3 regions of the Kineococcus aurantiacus genome follow, and region 2 is predicted to be linked to each of the others. Evidence: riboswitches for the same ligand, from Rfam matches in the RefSeq annotation. Region 2 holds a riboswitch; each other region holds the start of a gene.
What was found. A riboswitch is a leader RNA that binds a small molecule or an ion and turns the genes downstream of it on or off. The one in region 2 is predicted to bind S-adenosylmethionine.
Positions count from the first base shown of each region.

Region 1 (5,292 bases), 320 kb from region 2:
GTGAACAGGTCCTCCCCCGTCACCTCCAGGCCGGCGACGCGCTGGAAGGAGTACGACCACCAGGCGCCGTAGTCGACCGCGCTGGACATCGCCTTGCCGTACTCGCCGTCGCCGACGATCGTCACCCCGAGGTCCTCCTGCCGCTGCACGAGGTCGACGACGGCGCGGGTGAGCAGCGCCTCGAACTCGGGCGTGCGCTCGAGGGTGAAACCGTCCTCGGCGACCCGCCGGGCCTCGTTGGCGGCGATGAGCTCGGGGGTGCGCGGCAGGCTGCCGGCGTGGGAGACGGGGATCTGCTGCTGCGACAAGGGTGTTCTCCGTTCGGGTGGTTCAGGCGAGGGCGCGGGTGAGGTCGTCGAGCAGGTCGTCGGGGTCCTCCAGACCCACGGACAACCGCAGCACGCCGTCGGTCAGGCCGATGGCGGCACGACCCTGCGGCCCCAGCCGCCGGTGCGTCGTGGTGGCGGGGTGGGTGGCCAGCGACTTGGTGTCGCCGAGGTTGTTGGAGATGTCCACGACCCGCAGGGCGTCGAGGACCTCGAAGGCGCGTTCCTTGCCGCGCCCGGCGGGGGCGTCGAGCTCGAAGGTCACGATGGTGCCGCCGAGGTCCATCTGGCGCTTCGCCAGGTCGAACTGCGGGTGGCTGGGCAGCAGGGGGTAGCGGGCCCAGCGGACGCCGGGCTGCTGCTCGAGGTGCTCGGCGATCCGCAGCGCGCTGGCCGCCGAGTGCCGGACCCGCAGGCCCAGGGTCTCCAGCCCCTTGGCCAGGGTCCAGGCGTTGAACGGGCTGAGGGTGGGGCCGGTGTGCCGGGTGAGTTCCCGGAACCGGCCGCCGATGAACTCCTCGGTGCCCAGCACCGCACCGCCCATGACCCGGCCCTGGCCGTCGATGTGCTTGGTGGCCGAGTACACGACGACGTCGGCCCCGAACCGCAGCGGGTGCTGGCCCACGGGCGAGGCGAACGCGTTGTCGACCACGACCGCGGCGCCCGCGGCGTGGGCCAGCTCGGTGACCGCCTCGATGTCGACGAGGGTCTGCATGGGGTTGGCGGGCGTCTCGAAGAACACGGCCTGGGTGGGCACGGCGAGCGCCTGCTCCCACTGGGTGAGGTCCTCGCCGTCGACGAAGACCGTCTCGACGCCCCAGCGGGGCAGGATCTCGTCGAGGATGACGAAGCAGGACCCGAAGAGGCTGCGCGCGGCGACGACCCGGTCCCCGGCGCCCAGCAGCGCGGCCAGGGCGTAGAACACCGCGGACATCCCGCTGGCCAGCCCGTAGCAGGCCTGCGCGCCCTCCATGAGCCGCAGCCGCTCGGTGAACACCGACACCGTCGGGTTGCCGTAGCGGGAGTAGACGTACCGGTCGACGTCACCGGAGAAGGCGGCCTCGGCGTCGGCGGCGGACCCGTAGACGTAGCCGGACGTGAGGTACATCGCCTCGGCGGTCTCCTCGAACTGCGAGCGGGCCAGGCCGCCGCGGACGGCCGTGGTGTCCGGCCGCCAGTCCCGCGCGTCGCTCACGACGTCTCCCCCGCTCGCTCCGTCGCGGTGCCCGTGGCGCCGCCTTCCCCCGGATCCGCGCGACGACTCCGTCGGCGCGTCTCCTCGGTCCAGGCAGCGCCGCACCGCGTGTCGCTCACGACTGCTTCCAGGGCAGGCCCGCGGCGCGCCAGCCGACCGCGCCGCGGTGGCCCTCGGCGTCCAGCGGCCCCTCGAAGCCGTCCAGGACGTTGTAGCTCGGCGCGATGCCGGCCGCCGTGGCCGCCTCGGCCGCGGCGACCGAGCGCTGCCCGGACCGGCACAGGAAGACGACCTTGCGGCCGGACCCGGGCGTGAGGCCGGCCGCGGCCAGGTCGGCGAGGAAGCGCTCGGGGTCCACCGGCAGCCACGACACGAGCGTGGGCTCGGCGCCCAGGCCCGTGGGGACCCCCACGAACCGCCACTCGGCGTCGGTGCGGACGTCGACCAGGACCGCGTCCGGGTCGTCCCGGACGAGCTCGAAGGCCTCACGCGGGGTGAGGTCGCCGGCGTGACCCACTGTTCCTCCCATCGGTCCTGGCATGAGCACCCCTCGCGGGGTTGCTGCGGCGTCGACGAGCCAGGTCTCTCGGCCGCTCTGGATGGTCCGCCCACCCTAGGGCATGGCGGAGGGCCCCGGGGCCGGGCCGGGGAGGAGGCTCAGAGGAAGCGGTGCATGACGTGCAGGCCGACGTACCCGTGCTCGGGGTGGTCGAAGGCCTGCGGGACGGTCCCGACGATCGCGAAGCCCAGCGACGTCCACAGCGCGACGGCCGCGGTGTTGGTCTCGACGACGGCGTTGAACTGCACCGCCAGGTACCCCTGCGCGCGGGCCCACGCCAGCACGTGCTCGCCCAGGGCGCGCCCGACCCCGCGCCCGCGCGCGGCGGGGGACACCATGAAGCTGGCCGTCGCCACGTGGGCCCCGCCGCCGGGGCGGACGGGCCCGCACTTGGCCGTCCCGAGCACCTCCTCCTCCCCCGTCCCGTCCCCCGTGCCGTCGTCCGTGCCGTCGTCCTCGACGGCCACGAAGGTCGCCCACGGCGGCGGCTGCACCCACAGGTCGCGGGCCCGCTGCGAGGTCAGTCCCTGCGGCAGGGCGTAGGTCTCCCCGTCGGCGACGACCTCGTCGAAGAAGGGCCAGACGCGGGCCCAGTCGGTCTCGGCGTACTCGCGGATCTGCACCCCGGCACCGTAGCCGGGGCGGGCCGCGGGGCCGCCGCCTCAGCCGGGGGCGAACTCGTTGAACGCCTCGTGGCCCGGGCGCACGGTGCCGTCGGCGTCGAGGAAGTGCAGCCACTCCGGGTGCCCCACGGGCCCGTGGGTGTCGCGGTGCAGGTCGGCGACGCCGCTGTGGTGCAGGGCGTGCACGGTGTACCCGATCCCCCGCTCCCGCAGCCGGGACAGCGTGTAGCGCATGACCTCGACGTGCTTGGCGTCGTCGCGGGCGCCCCAGACGGTCTCGCTGGCGTACAGGTCCTTGCCGGCCGAGCGGGCGAGGGCGACGCACTCGTCGAGGTAGGCCTCGAAACCCTCGTGGGTGTGCACGTCCGTCTCCGGGCCGATGCCCTGCCACATCCAGTACGGGTGGAAACCCAGGACGTCGCTGACCGGTTCGGTGGCCCGCAGCGCGGCCACGTCGGCGTAGTTGCCCACCGTCAGCGGCTGCCGGGCCCCGGCGGCCAGGACCACGCCCCGGCACCACCGCAGCCAGCGCAGCTCGGCGGTGCGCAGCGGGCTGTCCTCGTCGTGGACGTAGGCGCCCATGAGGGGTTCGTTGCACAGGTCCCACGCCCAGACCCGCTCGTCGTCGGCGTGGGCGGTGACGACGTCGAGGAGGTAGCGCCGGAAGATCCGCTGCACGGGGGCGACGTCGGGGCCGTCGGCGAGGGGGTCGGCGAACAGGTCGTCGGTGCGGCTCCAGGCGCTGGCGTGCGGCAGGAGGTGGTCCAGCGGGACCCCGCCGAAGTCGCACACCGGGTCGCGCCAGCGGTTGAACAGGACGGGCACCACCGCGATGCCGTGCGCGGCGAACACCCCCAGCCCGGCGTCGAGGTTGGCCAGGAACCGCCCGGGGTCGCGCTGGAACGCCTCGTGCGACAGCCACCAGCGGGCGGTGTTCCAGCCGGGGAACGCGGCCTTGCCGCGGGCCACCTCGACGGCCATCAGCCCGTGGTCGTGGTGCTGCCACAGGTCCAGGCCCGAGGTGCCCCAGGAACCGGCGTAGTTGAAGCCGTGGACCTCCCGGGTCGGGCGGCGGGTCACCGGCCGGTCCCCGCGGCCAGCCGCACCTCGAGGGCGGCCGCCGTGCCGTCCAGGCGCACCCCGGCGCGGGCGCCGCCCGCCGACACCTCGTACTCGCCCCGGAAGCCGTGGACCGCGAGGCGGCCGTCCGCGTCGGTCCGCACGGTGGTGGGGGCGACCCACCACTGCCCCTTCACCAGCGCGTGCACCGCGTCGTAGGCGGGTTTGCGGGTCCCGTCGGCCCGGACGAGGCCGACGGGGGCGCCGAGCCAGGTGGTCGCGTCGGTCAGGCCCCAGTAGTTGAACGCCTGCACCGACGGGTGCGCCACGAGGGTGCTCAGGTGCCGGACGAGCTCGTCGGCCTGCCGCTGCTCCCCCTCGGGGGTGGAGGGCCAGTGGTCGACCTGGTGGTCGTTGAGGTCGCCGACCGAGGCGGGCATGAGGTCGCCGGAGACCAGCGTGTTCTCGGTGAAGTGCAGCGGCAGGCCGAACCGGGAGAACCGGGCCAGCACGTCGTGGGTCCGCTCCTCGCCCCAGTAGCCCTTGTGCATGTGGCTCTGCAGGCCGAGCGCGTCGATGCCGACACCGGCCTCCAGCGCCTCCTCGACGACCCTCTCGTAGGCGGGCGACATGTCGAAGTCGTTGAGCAGCAACGTCGCGGCGGGGTTCGCCGCCCGGGCCTCCCCGAACGCCACCGCCAGGGTGGCGGTGCGGCCGAGTTCGCGGGCGACCCGGGTCAGGCCGTTGTCGTACTTGTCGTACACCGGCATGATGACCGACTCGTTGACGACGTCCCAGGTGTCGACGAGCCCGGCCAGACCGCCCACCTCGCGCCGGATCCGGGCCCGCTGGGCCTCGACGACCTCGGCGGTGCTCAGGTCCAGCAGCCAGTCCGGCGCCGCCGTGTGCCAGGTCAGCGGGTGCCCCTTGACGAGCACGCCGCGGTCGGCGAACCACCGGGCGGTCTTCACCAGGCGGTCGGTCGCCGGCCGGCCCCGGACCGGCTCGAACTCACCCCAGTAGAACGGCAGGGTCGTGGCGTTGAACAGCCCGAACCACGCCTCGGCGAGCGCGTCGACCTGGTCGGCGGGCGCGGACGCCCCGAAGAACGACGACGCGCCGTCGAGGTCCTCCCCGCCGGCGTGGGCGACGAAGTCGAAGCCGATGCAGCCGAAGAGGAACTCGTGGTTCCGCTGGGCGAGGGTCACCTCGCGGTCGGCCAGCGGGGCGCCGTCGGGGCCCAGGACGGTGACCGTGGCCGCGGCGAGGCGGTGGGCCAGTTCGGGCCGGTCGGCGGCGGGGGCCGCGACGCGGGCGGGGGTGTCGTGCGACACGGGGGCTCCTTCGGGGGGCGGGGACCGCCGGCCTCAGGCCGGCAGGACGTCCGGGGTGGGCACGAGCTCCTCGACGCGCACGGTGGCGCGCAGGTCCGGCAGCTCGCGCAGGAACCGCGCCATCCCGGGCGCGGCGTTGTGCCGCTCGTGCGCAGCGCGGTCGGCGTACACGGCGTACACCAGCCGCACGAGGGGT
Region 1 covers NZ_JACCBB010000001.1:899,083-904,374, forward strand. Annotated here, with positions in the region: gene BJ968_RS04290 (cobalamin-independent methionine synthase II family protein) at 1-308, opposite strand, end outside; gene BJ968_RS04295 (O-succinylhomoserine sulfhydrylase) at 331-1,521, opposite strand; gene BJ968_RS04300 (rhodanese-like domain-containing protein) at 1,637-2,038, opposite strand; SAM riboswitch class I at 2,044-2,127, opposite strand; gene BJ968_RS04305 (GNAT family N-acetyltransferase) at 2,179-2,703, opposite strand; gene BJ968_RS04310 (glycoside hydrolase 5 family protein) at 2,743-3,783, opposite strand; gene BJ968_RS04315 (endo-1,4-beta-xylanase) at 3,780-5,096, opposite strand; gene BJ968_RS04320 (antibiotic biosynthesis monooxygenase) at 5,130-5,292, opposite strand, start outside.
Region 1: another riboswitch for S-adenosylmethionine. It lies ahead of BJ968_RS04300 (rhodanese-like domain-containing protein); the one in region 2 lies ahead of BJ968_RS05835 (ABC transporter substrate-binding protein).

Region 2 (5,292 bases):
CCCGGCGAGGAGGTTGCCCACGATGACGCCGCCGATGGTCAGCGCCGGGAGGGTCGCGTTGCGGAAGGCGTGCCGCAGGTGGACCCGCGCCCGGGAGGCGCCCTTGGCGCGGGCGGTCTCCACGTACGGCTCGGCCAGCGCGGTGCGCAGCCCGCGCGCCAGGACCTGCGCGATGGAGGCCGACACCGGGATCGCGAGCGTCACCGAGGGCAGGACGAGGCTCGCCGCGCCCTCGTTGCCCAGGGCCGGGAAGACCGGGACCCGGAAGGAGAGGACCTGGATGAGCAGCAGGCCGACCCAGAACGTCGGCAGCGAGACCCCCAGCGGCGGCAGCGCCAGCAGCAGCGTGCGCACCCACGCCCAGCGCGTCCAGGTCGACAGGAACGCGGTCCCGACCCCCAGGACGAGGGCGAGGGCGAGGGCCGACGCGGTCAGCAGCGCCGTCTGCGGCAGCGCCTGCCCGATCTGGGAGGTCACCGGCGCGCCGTTCTGGATGGAGGCGCCGAGGTCCAGGTGCAGCGTCCTCCACAGCGCGTGGGCGTACTGCACCGGCAGCGGGTCGTCGAGGCCGTGCTCGGCGCGCAGGGCGGCGACCTGGGCCGGGTCGACGGTGGACTGCTCCCCGCCCTGACCGCCGGCGAGCATGATCTCGACGGGGTCGCTGGGCAGCAGGTAGAGGATGACGAACGTCACGGTGTAGGCCGCCCAGAGGACGACGACGGCCTGCCCCAGCCGGCGGGCGACGTAACCCGTCACGACTGCTTCCAGGCGTCGTAGAACCACAACCGCGAGGAACCCTCGAACTGCAGGTCGTGCACGTCGTCGTGGGCGGCGATGACGGTGGACAGCTCGAAGAGGGGGATCGAGTGGGCGTCCTCCACGAGCAGCTTCGAGGCCTGCGCCACGAGCTGGGCGCGCTGGGCGGTGTCGGGGGTGGCGGCCTGCTGGGTGAGCAGGTCGTCGACCTGGCTGTGCGCGCGGTGGTTCACGTTGCGCGTCTCGGTCGAGAAGATCGTCCGCAGCACGTCCGGGTCGGACCGGGTGAGGTTGTAGAACAGGACGTCGCAGTCGCCGGAGTTCTGCAGCGCGGTCGTCTCGGCCGTGGTGCCCTGCTTGAGCTGGAGGTCGATGCCGACCGCGCGCACCTGCTGCTGGACCAGTTCCAGGACGGCGGTGGTCGACTGCCAGAACGTGACGGTGACGGTGAGCTTGCGGCCGTCCTTCTCCCGGATCCCGTCCGCCCCCTCGACCCAGCCGGCCTGGTCGAGCAGCGCGTTCGCACCGTCGACGTCGAGGGCCAGGGCGGCGGAGTCGTCGGGGGCCGCGGGCGTCGAGGCCGACAGCGCCGAGCTGACCGCGACGTCGTCGGGGTTGAGGATGCTGACGAGCTGCTCGCGGTCGATGGCCTTGGAGAAGGCCTGCCGGACGCGCTCGTCGGAGAAGATCGGCCGGGACTCGTTGGGGAAGAAGTTGTACGGGATCCCCGGGTTCGCGCGGCGCTGCGTCCAGAACCCGTTGCCGTCGAACTGCGGCAGGTCCTGGGAGGCGATGCCGGTGGTGGCGTCGATCTGCTTCGACTGCAGCGACCCGGTGCGGACGCTGGCCTCGGGGACGACCTGGTAGGTGATCGAGTCCAAGTGGGCCTCCCCGGAGTGCTTCGAGCCCGTCGGCGCCCAGTCGTAGCCCTTGCGCTTGTCCAGCACCGTCTTGTCGTCCTTGGTGTAGCTGCCCACCGTGAACGGCCCCGACCCCACGAGGGTGCTCCCGTCGCAGCGGGTCGCGGGGTCGGCCGTGGTGGTCGGCACCGACAACAGGCCCAGCGACATCGTGGAGGTCGCCTGCAGGAACTGCGCGCTGGGCGCCGAGAACGTCACGACCGCCGTCTGCGGGTCCGGCGTCTGCGTCCCGGTGTACCCCTGCAGGTAGGTCGACCCCAGGGAGGCCTTCGCCCCCAGCGCCACGATCCCGTCGAGGTTCGCCTTGACCGCCGCGGAGTCCACGGGGGTCCCGTCGGAGAACGTCGCCCCCTGCCGCAGGTGGAACGTGAAGGTGGTGGCGTCGGGGCTGACCTCCCACGACTGCGCCAGCCACGGCTGGATCTTCCCGTCGAGGTCCTGCACGGTGAGGGAGTCCACGAGCTGGCGGCCGATGTTCAGCGCGTCGTTGTTGCCGACCTGCTGCGGGTCGATGCAGCCGGAGTCGACGGAGATGGCGAAGGTGAGGTTCCCACCGTCCACGGGCGTGGCGTCCGCGGGGTTCTGCGCGCTGCTCTGCCCGCCGCTGCACGCGGTGAGGACGAGGAGGCCGGCGAGGGTGAGGGCGGACAGGGGCGTGCGGGTGCGCAAAGGGGCTCCAGGCTGGGGGAACGGCGGAGGTGCGCACCGGCCGGAGGCGTGCGGTGCGCGGGCGCGCGGGAACGTCTCCCGCGCGCTCAGGGGGCGCTGGTCAGCGACAGCCGGAGGAACCGGTCAGGCAGAAGTCGACGACGCGGCGCCAGATCGCGGTGTGGGACGTGCGGTCCACGAGAACTCCTCCATCGGTCCTGGCGGAAGCACCCGCGCCCGTCTCCGGGGGGTTGCTGCGGCGTCTCTGAGCCAGGTCTCTCAGCCGCTCTGGATGGTGTGCCCTGCCACCATAGGGGACCGCGCACCGGATCCTCAAGACCCGCCCGTCCCCACCCGTCGTTGACGCCGGGATCGTCCGCGTGCCACGCTCCGGAACAGGTCACGAGTGCTGCCGCGAAGCCCCGGCTCGGCAGCCGGCAACCCCCTCGCACGGCGTGGGGTGCCCCGGGTGAGGACCCGGTCCTGCGGAACCCGCAGGGCAAGGCAGTGCTCCGCGGGCCCCCGCGGCGCGACGTCCCCCGGCACGACTGCCGCCCAGGCCACCGCCGGGATCCCCCGCCCGCCGTTCCACGACACCGGGAGAACCGACCCGTGAAGTTCCTCGCGATGACCCTCATCACCCACACCCCCGACCCGGTGACGGGGGTGTGGCCGACCCAGCACGAGCGCTTCACCGAGGTGGTCGAGAACGCCACCCTGGCCGAGCAGTGGGGTTTCGACGCCTACGGCGTCGGGGAACGGCACGAGCGCCCGTTCCTGTCCTCCTCCCCCACCGTCGTCCTCTCCAACATCGCGGCCCGCACGTCGCGGATCAAGCTGTTCACGACCGTCACGACGCTCAGCCTGCTCGACCCGGTGCGTGCCTACGAGGACTACGCGACCCTGGACCACCTCGCGGACGGCCGCCTCGAACTCATCGTCGGCAAGGGCAACGGCGCGGCGCAGGCGAACCTGTTCCACGTCACGACCGACGACCAGTGGGACCGCAACGCCGAGGGGTACGAGCTGTTCCGCCGGTTGTGGCGGGAGGAGCAGGTCACCTGGCAGGGCCGGTTCAGGCCGTCGCTGGACCGGGCCGAGACCTGGCCGGCCCCCTACCAGCGCGACCTGCGGATCTGGCACGGCAGCGCGACCAGCGAGGAGTCGGTCGAGGTCGCCGCGGCGGCCGGGGACCCGCTGTTCTCGGCGAACGTCACGTACCCGATCGACACGTACGCCCGGCTCGTGGAGCACTACCGCGAACGGTGGGCCGCGCACGGGCACGACCCGGCCGACGCGCTCGTGGGAGCGGGTTCGGCGGGCAGCTTCGTGGCCCGCACCTCCCAGGAGGCGCGCCGGGTCTGGCGGCCGCACTTCGAGGCCCGCCAGAAGGCGTTCGCCGGCAGCGGTGTCCCGGCGGTGTGGGAGGACTTCGAGGACTTCCTCGCCCGCAGTTCCGCCCTCGTCGGCTCCCCCGAGGAGGTCGTCGACAAGGTCGGCCGCTACCACGCCCGGTTCGGGCACGAGGTGACCGCGCTGCACTTCGACCGCTCCGGGTTCAGCGAGGCGCAGCACCGCGAGAACTGGGACCTGTTCACCACCGACGTGGCCCCCGTGCTGCGGCGGCAGTTCCCGTCCCGGCCGCTCGTGCCGGCCCCGGCGCAGGCGCAGGGCCGCGCCCCGCTCGTCCCCGCCGCGTCCTGACGCGGACAGTTCCCGGCACGACCTCAGCCCAGCCCCAGGTTCCCCCGCAGCGTGCCCGCCGCGTACTCGCGCCGGAAGAGCCCGCGCTCCTGCAACCGCGGGACCACGAGGTCGGTGCACGCCTCCAGCCCCGCCGGCACGTGCGTGGGGATGACGGTGAACCCGTCCGCGGCCCCGTGCTCGAACCAGTGCTGCAGGTCGTCCGCGACCTCGTCGGCGGACCCGACGAGGAGCCGGTGGCCGTTGGTCGCCGCCGCGTGCCGCGCCAGTTCCCCCAGCGTCCAGCCGGCCCGCGCCGCGGGCCCGAACAGCAACGCCACGCGGCTGCGTCCCAGGGAGCTGGGCGGCAGGTCCCGCACGGGTTGCTCCGGGTCGGCCCCCGTGAGATCCAGCCCGGAACGCCACGACAGCTGCCGCAACCCGGCCACCGTGTCCTGCAGCTCCTGCAGCTACGCCCACACCTCCTGCGCCGCAGCGCGGGTCGCCGCGACGACCGGCAGCACACCGGGGAACACGAGGACCTGCTCCGGTTCACGTCCGTGCACCCGGGCGGCGGCGTGGACGCGCTCCCGGAAACCTCGTCCCTCGGTGGGGTCCTGCGCGACGGTACAGACGACGTCGACGAACTCGGCCGCGCGCAGGTAGCGGGTCGCGTGGTCGGGGAACCGCGCCGGCCCGAAGTTCGCGACCACGTCGGCGAACTGGCTCGTGACGGCGTTCCAGCCGGCCCGGCCGTGGCTGATGCGGTCCAGCGACGCGAACTGCCGGGCGAGGTCGCAGGGCTCGCTGAACGTCGTCGACGCGGTCGCCACCAGACCGAGGTGCCGGGTCCCGCGGGCCACGGCCGCCAGCAGCGTCAGCGGCTCGACCGCCCGGACGGGACCGTCGTGCCCCGGCCGCGGCGCGGTCAGGGCGTCCTCGCAGAAGAACAGGTCGAACCGGGCCCGCTCGGCCAGCTGCGCCGTGTGGACGATCCAGTCGACGTCGTCGGCCCGTCCCCGCGCCCCCGGCAGCCGCCACCCGCCGGGGCTCGGTTCGACGCGGTGGTGGGTACCCGGCCGGCGTCCGGTGGGAGGGCGGTCGTGCGGGCCGGGCACCGCCGGTGCCCGGCCCGCAGGGTGTTCCGGTGGCCCGCCGCGGCGGGCCGGCGTCAGCTCGCGACCGGCGACCCGACGGGCAGTTCCGCGCGGACGGTGCGGGCGGCCTCCACGAGGTGGCGCAGCGACTCCGTCGTCTCGGCGTAGCCGCGGGTCTTCAGCCCGCA
Region 2 covers NZ_JACCBB010000001.1:1,217,383-1,222,674, forward strand. Annotated here, with positions in the region: gene BJ968_RS05830 (ABC transporter permease subunit) at 1-756, opposite strand, end outside; gene BJ968_RS05835 (ABC transporter substrate-binding protein) at 753-2,345, opposite strand; SAM riboswitch class I at 2,531-2,623, opposite strand; SAM riboswitch class IV at 2,723-2,836, shown strand; gene BJ968_RS05840 (LLM class flavin-dependent oxidoreductase) at 2,937-4,028, shown strand; gene BJ968_RS05845 (LLM class oxidoreductase) at 4,052-4,387, opposite strand; gene BJ968_RS05850 (LLM class flavin-dependent oxidoreductase) at 4,478-5,125, opposite strand; gene metE (5-methyltetrahydropteroyltriglutamate--homocysteine S-methyltransferase) at 5,179-5,292, opposite strand, start outside.

Region 3 (5,292 bases), 310 kb from region 2:
GGCGTGGATCGAGACCGCCAGGGCCGCGCCGGCGTCGTTGGCGAGGGCCGCGCGGGCGTCGACGCAGGGCCCGACGCCGGTGTCGTCGGTGCGGGTCAGCACGACCGTGACGCCGCCGGCGCGCAGCAGGTCCGCGACGCGCAGGGCGACGTCGAAGGCGTACGCGTGCTCGGGGTACCCGTCGTCGGTGGCGGTCCCGGTGGTGTTGCAGGGCTTCTCGAAGCCGCCCGCGGGGACGGGCGCGGCGATCTGCTCCGGGTGCGCGGCGTTGCCGCCGTTGTGCCCCGGGTCCAGGACGACCACGGGGGCCGGCGGGACGGGCGCCGCGGCGGGCGCGGCGCCGCTGACCGGGGGCGCGGCGGGTGCGGCCGGCGCGGGCCCGGAGCAGGCGCACAGCGCCGCCACGAGGAGGAGGACCGGGAGCCGCCGCACAGCCCCAGCCTGCCACGGGCGGGCGGGGGGTGCGTGGTGGCTCCCGGCGCGGGGTCAGGCCGGGACGGGCGTGGTCGCCGCGGCGACGGCCGCGTCGAGCTCGGCGCCCAGCTGCAGGTCCTCCCCCGCCGCCAGCCGCGCCTCGAGCTCGCGCACGCGCGGGATGACGAGCTCCCCGAACGCCTCGACCTCCTCCTTGACGTGCAGGAAACCCAGCAGCAGCAGGTCGACGCCGACGAGGCGGTAGGCCAGCACGCGCCGGGCGACCTCGTCGGGGGTCCCCACCAGGCCGGTGCGGAAACCGTCGTTGTACTGCACGAGGTCGCGGAACTCGCTGTCCGCCCACATGCCCTTGCCGTCCTTCGTCGCGTTCCCGGCCTCCTGCACGGCCGCCCCGAAACCCTCGACCTTGACGCGGTCGGCCTTGGCGATGATCTCCTCCAGGACGGCCTCGGCCTCGGCGCGGGTGTCGCGCACGACCGCGAAACCGTTGATCCCGAACCGGATCGACCGGCCGTTCAGCGCGGCCTGGGCCGAGACCTCGCGCACACCGGCGGCGGCGTCGGCGATCGACTTGCCGTTCATGAAGTACCAGTCCGAGACCCGCCCCGCCATGGCCTGCGCCGCAGTGGAGTTCCCGCCCTGGAACAGCTCCGGGGCGACCTTCGGCTGGGGACGGAACGTGATGTCGGAGGCGTTGAAGAACTCCCCGGACTGGCTGTAGCCGTCCTCGCTCCACACCCCGCGCAGCAGCTCGATGAACTCCTCGGACTGCCGGTACCGGTCGTCGTGCTCGTGCCAGGTGACGCCGAGCTGCGTCGCCTCGTTCTTGAACCACCCCGAGACGACGTTCAGCGCCAGGCGGTCGTTGGTCAGTTCCTGCGCGGTCGCCGCGAACTTGGCGAGCACCCCGGGGTGCCAGAAGAACGGGTGCACCGCGGCGATGACCTTGAGCCGCTCGGTGGCCAGCAGCAGCGCCAGGGAGAACGACGTGGACTCGTGCTGAGCGTCGGCGCCGTAGGAGGCGAGGTAGCGCACCTGCGTCAGGGCGTACTCGAAACCGACGCGCTCGGCGGCGCGGGCCACCTCGACGTTGTAGGCGGGGTCGTGGCTGGTCCGCTGCTCGATGGTGGAGACGACCAGGCCCCCCGAGACGTTGGGGACCCAGTAGGCGAACTTCAGGGGCTCGTGCAGGGACATCGGTGTGCCGTCCTCCATCGGTCCTGGCGGTAGCACCCCCGTGGGGTTGCTGCGGCGTCGTCGAGCCAGGTCTCTCAGCCGCTCTGGATGGGATCACCGCAGCGTACCCCGCCGCGGACGGCCCGTGCAGCCGAACGTTCCGGTACCCGGCCCCGACCGGTTGGGGGACAACGGTTGTCGGAGACGCCGAAGCGCTTGACGCCGTCGGCGCGGACCTGTCATGGTCGAGACAGGTCATGAGCGCCAGCGTCAAGCCCCGGCTCGCTGGCCGGCAACCCTGATCCGTCGTGGGGTGCTCCGGGTGAGGACCAGGTCCACGGGAGGCGTGGGCAAGGACGACCCGGGAGACCGACGTGACGAAGGCCTGTCGCCGCTCGCGCTGAGCACGCCCCGACCCTCCCCCGTGAGGACCCCCGCACCGAGCCGCAGCTGCGCGCCCGGTCGCTCCCGCACGCCCCGACGAGCTCATCGACGCCGCCCCGGAGGACGACGTGATCGAACTGCGCCACCTCACCAAGACGTACGGCGACCCGCCGCACGCCACCACCGTCCTGGACCACCTCGACCTGACCGTCCCCGCCGGCAGCATCACGGCCGTCGTGGGCCCCAGCGGCGCCGGCAAGAGCACCCTCGCCCAGTGCGTGACGCTGCTGACGCGACCCACGTCCGGGTCGGTCGTCGTCGCCGGTCAGGACCTCACCGACCTGCGCGGGGACCGCCTGCGCGCGGCCCGCCGCCGCATCGGCACGATCTTCCAGTCCGACGGGCTGCAGACCCGCCGCACCGCCGCGCAGAACGTGGAGCTGCCGCTGCGCTACCTCGGCGTCGTGCCCCGCGACCGCCGCCGCCGCGTCGCGGAGCTGCTCGAGCGCGTCGGCCTCGCCGGTCACGCCGACCGCTACCCGCACGAGCTGTCCGGCGGGCAGCGCCAGCGCGTCGGCATCGCGCGCGCCCTGGCGCTGCGGCCCACCGTCCTGCTCTCGGACGAGGCGACGTCCGGGCTGGACCCGGAGGCGACCGCGTCGATCACGGCGCTGCTGCGGGAACTGCGCGACGACCTCGGCCTGGCCATCCTGTTCATCACCCACGAGATGGACACCGTCGTCGACGTCGCCGACGCCGTCGCCCGCCTCGACCACGGCCGGATCGTGGAGTCGGCCCCGCTGCTGGACGTCCTGCGCGACCCCGGTTCCCCCGTCGGGGCGGCGCTGCTGCCCCGGCGGCCCGTCAACGCCGCCACCGGGCTCGTCGTGTGGGACGTGCACTACCGCGGCGACGGGGTCCCCGCGGACTGGCTGACCAGCTCGGCGCGCGAGCTCGGCCACGACCTGGCCCTGCTCGGCGCCTCCGTGGGCACCGTCGCCGGGACCACCGTCGGCCACGCCACCCTCGGGGTGCCGCGCTCGGTCGACCCGGCCGACCTGCGCACCGCCCTCACCCGCCGCGGCCTGCACGCGCAGGTCGCCCCCGCCGACCGTGAACTGGACCTCGTGTGATCCCCTCCGCGTCCCCCCTGGCGCTGCCCGCGGCGTCCGGTCTCGACACCCCGCTGGACGAGATCCCCGCCCTCATCGCCCCCGCCCTGCTCGACACCCTGCTCATGGTCGGGATCGTCATGACGATCGTCGTCCTGCTCGGGGTCCCGATCGGGGTCCTGGTCCACAACCTGGCCCCTGGCGGGCTGCTGGAGAACCGCGTCGCGCACACCGCGCTGAGCTGGGTCGTCAGCACCGGCCGATCGCTGCCGTTCCTCGTCCTCATGGCGGCGCTCGTGCCCTTCACCCGGTTCGTCACGGGCACCAACATCGGGATCCGGGCGGCCGTCGTGCCGATGGTCCTGGCCGGCACCGCGTTCTTCAGCCGCATCGTGGAGAACTCGCTGCGCTCGGTGCCGCCGAACCTCGTGACGGTCGCGCAGGCCTCGGGCGCCTCACCGCTGCAGGTCATCACGTCCGTGCAGCTGTCCGAGGCGGCGCCCTCGATCGTGGGCGGGCTGACCATCAACACCATCGCGATGATCGAGTACTCCGCCATCGCCGGGACCATCGGCGCGGGCGGCATCGGCTACGTCGCCGTCACCTACGGGTACCAGCGCTTCGACCACGCCGTGATGATCGCCACCATCGTCGTCCTCGTCGCGCTCGTCGCGACCGTCCAGCTCGTCGGTGACGCCGTCGCCCGCGCCGCCGACCCCCGCACCCGCCGCCGTTCCCGGCGCCGCCGCGCCACCGCGCGCACCAGCACCCCCGCCACCACCCCCGCCACCACCCCCGCCACCACCCCCGCCACGGAGGAGACCCTTGTCCACTGAGACCCGCCCCACCCCCACCGACGACCACGGTTTCGAGGTCCGCCGGCGGCGGCTCTGGCCGTTCGTCGCCGGGGGTGCCGTCGTCGCCCTCGGGGTCACCGCCGCCCTGGTCGTCCCCCGCCTCGGCGGGGAGGAGACGGCCAACACGCAGGCCGGGGCGACGCTGTACGTCGCCACCGCCGAGGGCAACGCCCGCGAGCAGGCGCTCATCGAGTACGTCGCGCAGGAGGTCGCCCCTGCGCACGGCATCAAGGTCGCGTTCAAGGCCCTGGCCGACTCCAACACCATCAACCGCGCCGTCAGCGACGGTGAGGTCGCCGGCACGATCTACCAGCACGAGCTCTGGCTCGGTCAGGTGCTGCAGGCGAACCCCGACTTCCGCGAGGAGGCCGCCACCCCCGTGTTCCGGTGGGGCTTCGGGCTGTGGTCGGCCAAGTGGAAGAGCCCCGAGGAGATCCCGGACGGCGGGACGATCTCGCTGTACTCCGACCCGGCCAACGAGTCGCAGGGGTTGTTCGTGCTGCAGGAGGCCGGCCTCATCACGCTGAAGCCCGGCACCGACGTCGGTTCCGCCACGGTGGACGACATCGCCACGAACCCGAAGGGCCTAAAGTTCACGCTGCTCGACTTCGGCGCCCAGTCCCGCGCCCTGCCCGACCTGGACGGGGCCGTCGGGTACACCGAGTACTACCTCGCGGCGAAGATCCCGATCGAGCAGCAGATCTTCGCCCCCACCGCCCCCGACGAGTTCGCCGGTCAGCTGACCATCGGCTCGCGGTGGAAGGACACCGAGAACATCGAGAAGCTCGTCGAGACGTTCCAGGACCCGAAGGTCCAGGAGTACCTCGCCACGAACCCCGAGGTGGCCGGCGTCCTGCTCCCGCTGAACGGCGCCTGACCCCCGCCTCTTCCCGCTCGAAGCACGGTTCGGGCCCTCGAGGGAGTCTCTCGAGGGCCCGAACCGTGCTTCGAGCGGGGAACGCGGGCGGCCAGGTGGGTCGGGCGGGTGGAGGTGGGTCGAGGTGAGGGGGGCGGGGCCTCAGCGGGCGAGGGCCCCCAGGTCCGCCAGGACCGCGCGAAGGTGGCGGGTGGACTCCTCGGACGGCACGGTCGGGAAGTACTCCAGGCCCACCGGGCCGTCGTAGCCGGCCGCGGTCAGCGCCCGGAACGTGGCGGCCCAGTCGATCGACCCTGTGCCCGGTTCGCCGCGGCCGGGGGCGTCGGCGACCTGCACGTACCGCACGAGCGGGCCGGCCTGGGCGAGGACCTGCACGAGGTCCTCGGACTCGACCCGGGAGTGGTAGACGTCCAGCAGGACGCCGAACTGCGGGGAACCGACGGTGCGGGCG
Region 3 covers NZ_JACCBB010000001.1:1,522,969-1,528,260, forward strand. Annotated here, with positions in the region: gene BJ968_RS07300 (N-acetylmuramoyl-L-alanine amidase) at 1-432, opposite strand, end outside; gene sfnG (dimethylsulfone monooxygenase SfnG) at 487-1,632, opposite strand; SAM riboswitch class I at 1,644-1,726, opposite strand; SAM riboswitch class IV at 1,865-1,974, shown strand; gene BJ968_RS07310 (ATP-binding cassette domain-containing protein) at 2,124-3,128, shown strand; gene BJ968_RS07315 (methionine ABC transporter permease) at 3,125-3,943, shown strand; gene BJ968_RS07320 (MetQ/NlpA family ABC transporter substrate-binding protein) at 3,933-4,841, shown strand; gene BJ968_RS07325 (TIM barrel protein) at 4,983-5,292, opposite strand, start outside.
Region 3: another riboswitch for S-adenosylmethionine. It lies ahead of BJ968_RS07310 (ATP-binding cassette domain-containing protein); the one in region 2 lies ahead of BJ968_RS05835 (ABC transporter substrate-binding protein).